3 regions of the Peribacillus sp. P4_B1 genome follow, and region 2 is predicted to be linked to each of the others. Evidence: riboswitches for the same ligand, from Rfam matches in the RefSeq annotation. Region 2 holds a riboswitch; each other region holds the start of a gene.
The links. A riboswitch is a leader RNA that binds a small molecule or an ion and turns the genes downstream of it on or off. The one in region 2 is predicted to bind cobalamin.
Positions count from the first base shown of each region.

Region 1: it holds a riboswitch for cobalamin, as region 2 does, so the genes downstream of both, AC1DVK_RS09880 (energy-coupling factor ABC transporter permease) here and AC1DVK_RS12360 (ribonucleoside-diphosphate reductase subunit alpha) in region 2, are expected to answer to the same signal.
Region 3: it holds a riboswitch for cobalamin, as region 2 does, so the genes downstream of both, AC1DVK_RS07135 (ABC transporter substrate-binding protein) here and AC1DVK_RS12360 (ribonucleoside-diphosphate reductase subunit alpha) in region 2, are expected to answer to the same signal.

Region 1 is NZ_JBFUHM010000013.1:49,533-51,801, forward strand. Features, by position in the region: gene AC1DVK_RS09875 ((2Fe-2S) ferredoxin domain-containing protein) at 1-261, opposite strand, end outside; cobalamin riboswitch at 413-602, opposite strand; cobalamin riboswitch at 805-1,002, shown strand; gene AC1DVK_RS09880 (energy-coupling factor ABC transporter permease) at 1,182-1,925, shown strand; gene AC1DVK_RS09885 (energy-coupling factor ABC transporter substrate-binding protein) at 1,927-2,238, shown strand.
Region 2 is NZ_JBFUHM010000018.1:6,506-8,774, forward strand. Features, by position in the region: gene AC1DVK_RS12360 (ribonucleoside-diphosphate reductase subunit alpha) at 1-959, opposite strand, end outside; cobalamin riboswitch at 1,099-1,280, opposite strand; gene AC1DVK_RS12365 (manganese-dependent inorganic pyrophosphatase) at 1,574-2,269, shown strand, end outside.
Region 3 is NZ_JBFUHM010000009.1:35,570-37,838, forward strand. Features, by position in the region: gene AC1DVK_RS07130 (polysaccharide deacetylase family protein) at 1-755, shown strand, start outside; cobalamin riboswitch at 842-1,016, shown strand; gene AC1DVK_RS07135 (ABC transporter substrate-binding protein) at 1,177-2,142, shown strand; gene AC1DVK_RS07140 (FecCD family ABC transporter permease) at 2,105-2,269, shown strand, end outside.

The DNA of each region.
Region 1 (2,269 bases), on a different contig from region 2:
GATATTACTTACAATCTTCCGACCGTAATCTGGGGTATCCACCCGATACCATCTCCCTTGGGGATACTCAATTACAACGCAGGCGTCCTTACATCTTCCGTTACAGCGTGTCCTGGTTGTATGAACTTTCATATCCAGTCCCTTTGAAGTAATTTCATCGCGAATCGCTTGGGTTACTTCTTCCCCGCCTTTTTTCATGCAACTGCTTCCATTGCAAATCAACAGATGCGTATTAGTACCCTGCAAGTTCCAAGTAGTCATCTTCTTCCTCCTGAGTTCAGGGAAAAGGCAAAATAAAAAACCTTAACATAAGAGTTAAGGTTTTAAAAAAACTATATGAATGAGGAGCCTTCGGCAAATATGCTGAATCTCCCAAAATCGTCATAGTCCTTCTACCTTTCCCTCCGAAAAGTATCATACAATTTCAAAAGCAGGTTTCCTGGCTTACGCTTCATTTTACTTTGTCCCTTCCCGGCATTAAGCCAGTGGTCATCGACAATTTCATCAGCGTTTACAGTAGCGGGGGCTGCATCGGATTTTCACCGATTTCCCTATTATCCCTTGATAATTCACACAAGAGCACTTTTAAAATGAAATATTTGGTTTTATTATACATTTCTAGCTAACTTTATCTATCATATAACAACTTTAGCAAAATTCAAAGTTTATTCCGACTGTTTAGAAAAGTTTAATAGGGTAAATCCAGCTCCATGCCTCGCTTCTCTGCGTTATTAGCCTAAAAAAAAAAAAGAGAGTGTAGCTGGAATTATTTCTTTATGATAAACTATACGAGATTTTTCAAAATAATTACATAAGTTTTATGGTGTTGAATTTTCTCGGAAATTCAGCTTAAAAGGGAAGCCGGTGAAAATCCGGAGCGGTCCCGCCACTGTAAAGGGAAGTCCTATTGCCTTAAGGTTAATCCACTGTCAAATGAGATGGGAAGGATGTAATGGGATGATGAACCAAAGCCAGGAGACCTGCCATGAAGCGTGAAACTGTTTCAGCCTACGAGGATGGGTGTGCGGATCAGGCAGAATAGCCCGTGGTTGGTTTATGCTATGGAATTCCTGTTCATTACGCACTTCTTTCTTTTTTAGAGAAGTGCTTTTTATGTTGGGCGCCGCTTTTCTTCTAAAAGCCTTGATTAGAAAAAATTAAAAGTGTTGAAAGGAGAAAGAATGAAAAAAGACAATTGGAAAATTCTTTATTTTGTCATTTTATTGCTTCTTGTACCAAAACGTGCTATGGCCATGCATATTATGGAGGGATTTTTACCGATTGAATGGGCCATATTCTGGTGGGCCATTATCCTTCCATTTTTAATCTTGGGTTACCGGTCGATTAGGTCCAAAGTAAAGGAAAACCCAGAAACAAAAATGATACTCGGCCTATCGGGAGCATTTGTATTCATATTATCGGCCCTGAAGATTCCTTCCGTTACGGGAAGTTCTTCACACCCTACAGGAGTTGGTTTGGGTTCCATATTATTCGGACCATTGGCCATGAGTGTCGTGGGTTCCATCGTACTGTTATTTCAAGCTGTATTACTGGCTCACGGAGGGTTGACGACATTAGGGGCCAATGCATTTTCCATGGCAGTATGCGGACCGTTCATTTCTTACTTTGTCTTCAAGGGCGCAACTAAATTGGGGTGGTCTTTTTCTCTTGCCGTTTTCTTGGCAGCTGCTTTTGGAGATTTAGGAACCTATGTGGTAACTTCCGTTCAACTTGCTCTTGCTTTTCCATCCGAGGTAGGGGGATTCATGGCCTCATTCACTAAGTTTGCAGGGATTTTTGCCCTGACCCAAATTCCCTTGGCAATCAGCGAGGGATTATTGACAGTCGTTGTGATGAATTTCTTAAAAAAATACAATCTAGGCGAATTGAAATTGCTGCGAGTTTTATCTAAGGAGGCCCGTTAATATGAAAAAAAGTTTACTGCTGCTTTTCCTGGTTGTCATTCTTGCTACCATACCGTTAATCACCCAACAAGGAACGGAATTTGGCGGTGCCGACGGCGAAGCTGAAGAAGCCATCACAAATATCCATCCGGAATATAAGCCATGGTTCAACAGTATTTGGGAGCCACCAGGTGCAGAAACAGAAAGCTTATTATTTGCGCTGCAAGCTGCAATCGGAGCTGGTTTCATTGGATATTTCATTGGCGTAATGAGACAAAGGAATAAGCAAGCCAAACAAGCCATGCCCGAAGAATCCAAGCATGTTACTCATTGATAAATATGCCTATTTCAATGGGCTAAAGGAT
Region 2 (2,269 bases):
TCTTTATGCCAGGCATCCAAGTAAATCGCGATGGCACCTTTACGTTGCCCCAATTGATCGACACTGACAGCTGTCTGGTTGAATAGCCGGATCCAGGGAGTCGTGCCGGAACTGTTTCCAGAGAAACCTCGGATATCAGAACCAAGCGAACGAATCTTACCAACGTAAAGACCTACACCGCCGCCGAATTTTGATACTTTTGCAGCATCGTAGTTAGATAGATAGATGCCGTCAATGGAATCCTCAATTGCGTCGATAAAACAAGAGCTTAACTGTCCATGCGTTTTACCTGCATTGGATAGAGTAGGCGTCGCAACAGTCATATAAAGGTTGGACATAGCCCAGTAAGCTTCTTTTATTAGTTGAAGACGATGCTCCGTTTTTTCCATTCGCATGATTTCCATCGCGATGATCATGAAGCGCTCTTGAGGCAGTTCGTAGACCTTGTCTTTTTTTGGGCGGGCTAGGTAGCGATCGTTTAATAAGTAAATGCCTATGTAAGAAAATAATTTATCCTTTTCCGGGTCGATCACCGAACCCAATTCCTCAATTTCCGCTTTCGTATAAGAAGCTAGCAGTTCTGATTTATAAATGGGATAACGCTGGCCTTCTGAAAGTTGCGAGAGTTCCGTGATCAGTTCATAGAATGGGCCATAACTCATGCCTTCATAACCTCGATTTGCCTGTGCATCCCTATACATCGTATTCAATAGTTCTGCTGCAGCAACGAACGTCCAATCGGGAGCATCTATATCCACACTTTCAAGAGCGAGCTGAATCAGTTTTTTTGATGCCTGTTCATCGGTTGAGTCACTTTTGCGATCAAGCCATTTTATAAAACGCTTTTTGAACTTTTCCATATCGAGACGGCCTTCGAATTCCTTTGATAACATCTCAAGCTGGATTGAATTCGTTTCGGTGTCATTTTCGCTTATGGTAGAGTTATATGTTTGAGTCATTAATAATCCTCCTTGTAAACTTCCGCTAAAATAAAAAAACCGCCCAAATGGATTGAGCGGATCAAACGATAGAATAAAAGAACCATGAAAAAATAGCCATTATACTATCGTTTCATCATCTCAATCCCCGAAGAATAAGAAACATGAAAAAATCAAGGCAGGTCTCCTGACTCATGATCATCCTACTTTGAGTCCTTCCCGTATAGAGAGAGCTATACAGTGGTTTCTCATTTCGTCACATTTACAGTTGCGGGGACAGTTCCGGGTTTACACCGGATTCCCTTTTCAGCCATCACTGGCACCTTGGATTATAAAATATTCTATATATAGTTATTAGTATTGTTTGTGTAATCAATATCTAGTATTTCTGCTTATATTATCGTAAGCCATATACGATGATAATTCAACTAATATATTTGAGAAAAACCAACCCTTATCTATTGACAAAGTGAAGGTAGAGGGATTGAGAATGAAAGATTTTATTGGGGAATGGGTAATTCGAGCACTGAATTTACGGGATTTTGTGTTAAAATAAAGTGTATAGTAAAGGTGGGTCTCCCTTATTGCGATGAGGGGATTCGCGGAAAAATATTTATGAAAAAGGGGTTAAAATCTTGGAAAAAGTATTAGTTTTTGGACATAAAAACCCGGATACAGACACAATCTGTTCAGCAATCGCTTATGCAGATCTTAAAAAGCAACTAGGTATCAACGCTGAACCAGTTCGTCTGGGTGAAGTGAATGGTGAAACTCAATATGCGTTGGACCAATTCAAATTCGAAGCTCCCCGCCTTGTGGAAAAAGTGGCAGGGGAAGCGGATGGCGTGATTCTGGTCGACCACAACGAACGCCAGCAAAGTGCAGAAGATATTGACCAAGTCCGTGTGTTGGAAGTTATCGACCATCACCGTATCGCTAACTTTGAAACAAGCGATCCTTTATATTACCGTGCGGAGCCAGTTGGCTGTACGGCAACGATTTTAAATAAAATCTATAAAGAAAACGGCATTGAAGTCCCTAAAGCGATCGCCGGACTTATGCTATCTGCCATAATTTCCGATTCTTTATTGTTCAAATCCCCGACATGCACAGAGCAAGACGTTGCAGCAGCTATGGAACTGGCTGATATTGCGGGAGTAAACGCTGAAACATATGGCTTGGAAATGTTGAAGGCGGGAGCTGACTTGAGCGACAAGACGATTGCCCAGTTAATCACTCTTGATGCAAAAGAATTCTCCATGGGAATGGCTAAAGTTGAGATAGCTCAGGTCAATGCTGTAGATCCGAACGAAGTTCTTGCTAAGCAAGCT
Region 3 (2,269 bases), on a different contig from region 2:
CTGCAGCAGCGGAGAATGACACTGGGCAGGATTCGGAGGACGAATTATATACTGAACGAATCGATACGAGAGACTGGATAACGGCCAAGTCCGCGGTACAGCTTCCAATATTGATGTATCATAGCATTTCTGAAGGCAATGGCCTTCGGGTACCAAAAGAGGAATTCCGATTACAAATGACGTGGCTTCGGGAAAATGGTTACTACACATTATCCCCTGAAGAAGCATTTCTCGTTTTAACCGAAAATCGGATGCCGAGTGAAAAGTGTGTCTGGCTTACTTTTGATGATGGCTATACAGATAACTACACGGACGCTTTCCATATACTAAAAGAATATGATATGAAAGCGACTGTCTTCATGATCGGGAAGTCCATCGATAAAGGTCATCACCTGACTGAAAATCAAATGATGGAGATGAGGGGGAAGGGGATTTCGATCGAAAGCCATACTATCAACCATTTGGAGCTGAACCGAATGACGGCAGAGCAGCAAGAAGCGGAAATGGTCCAGTCAAAGGATCTGTTTGATCGTATCCTGCAACAGGACACGACAGTGCTTTCCTATCCAGTTGGTCGTTATAATGAAGAGAGTCTCAGGCTTTCAGAAGAAGCTGGATACAAGATGGCAGTCACTACTGAACCTGGAGGAGCTTCAAGGGACCAAGGGATGTATGCCTTGCATCGAGTTCGGATTTCACCTGGATTATCAGTCGATGGGTTCGCGTCGCTGATAGAAAATGCTTCAAATCATTGAAAATGGACGGTGCATTTCAAACTTGTTCAGAAAAATCATATAATAATCGATTCTTACATGGTGTATAATGAAGGCAGTGAAAATTGTATACATATGAACGATTTGGTGTCTTAATGACTTAAAAGGGAAGTTGGTGAAATGCCAGCGCGGTCCCGCCACTGTATTTGGGAGCTGACGGCTGTGTACCACTGTATGGGATATGGGAAGGTGCCGTTGACGATGACCATGAGCCAGGAGACCTGCCAAGATTCGTACACCTGTAACCTACGCGGATGGGAAGGTGTGTGGCAGACCCTAAGAGTCCGTAATGATATTGTTGCCATACAAGCATCTTCCGTTTAACGGGAGGTGCTTTTTGTTTTGGGTGCCTTCCGAGATTATTAGGTGAAGAAATTAAATGAAAAGATTGTGGGGAATGAAAATGAAGAAGATTTTTGGTTTGATATTGTTGATGTTACTGACTGCAGGCATGATGGTTGGCTGCAGTGACGCTACTGATGAAGGAAAAGAAAAGCAGCAAACGAATCATGCTCAACACGACGCTTTCCCGATTACGATTAAAGATGCAACGGGCGAAAAAGTAACGATAGAACAAAAACCGAAGAAAATCGTTACGTTGATACCAAGTAATACAGAAGTGGTATTTGCACTTGGTTTAGGTAAAAAGGTCGTTGGTGTTTCCGACAATGATAATTACCCGGAAGAAACGAAAAAAATTAAAAAAGTTGGCGGAATGGAAATGAACACGGAGCTGATTGTCTCCATGAAGCCTGACCTTGTTCTTGCCCATGCATCAAGTGCCCATAATTCAAATGAGGGATTAAAGCAGCTTAAGGATGCTGGAATAGATGTCCTTGTAGTCAATGATGCACAAAGCTTTGACCAAGTCTATGAATCTATTGAAATGATTGGAAAGGCAACGGGGGAAAATGATAAGGCAAGCGAAATCGTTGCGGATATGAAAACGAAGCTCAAGGATATTCAGGAAAAAGTCAAATCCGTTAAGGAAGCGGATAGGAAGACCGTTTTAATTGAGGTTTCGCCATCACCGGATATATATACACCTGGAAAAAATACCTTCATGGATGAAATGCTTCATATTATTTCAGCGGATAACGCTGCTGCTGAATTGGACGGCTGGGCAAAAATTGATGAAGAGTCGATGATTGCTGCAAATCCGGATGTCATCATTACAACGTATGGTAATTATACAAAAGATCCAGTAAGTGAAGTGACAGGCCGAAAAGGATGGCAAGACGTAAATGCCGTTAAGAATGGCCAAGTCTTTGATGTCCCTTCTGACTTGGTGACCCGTTCCGGTCCACGCTTAATAGAAGGAGTAGAGGAACTTGCAAAAGCAGTCTATCCGAACCAATTTGACAACTAAATGGGCGTTTGCTTATTTGATTGCGTTGTTAATTTTGTTATTCGCAATGACGATAGGCATTTCCTTTGGTTCGGTGCCAGTTCCGATTTCCGTACTTATACAAATAATCGGCAAGGAGATTTTTCAC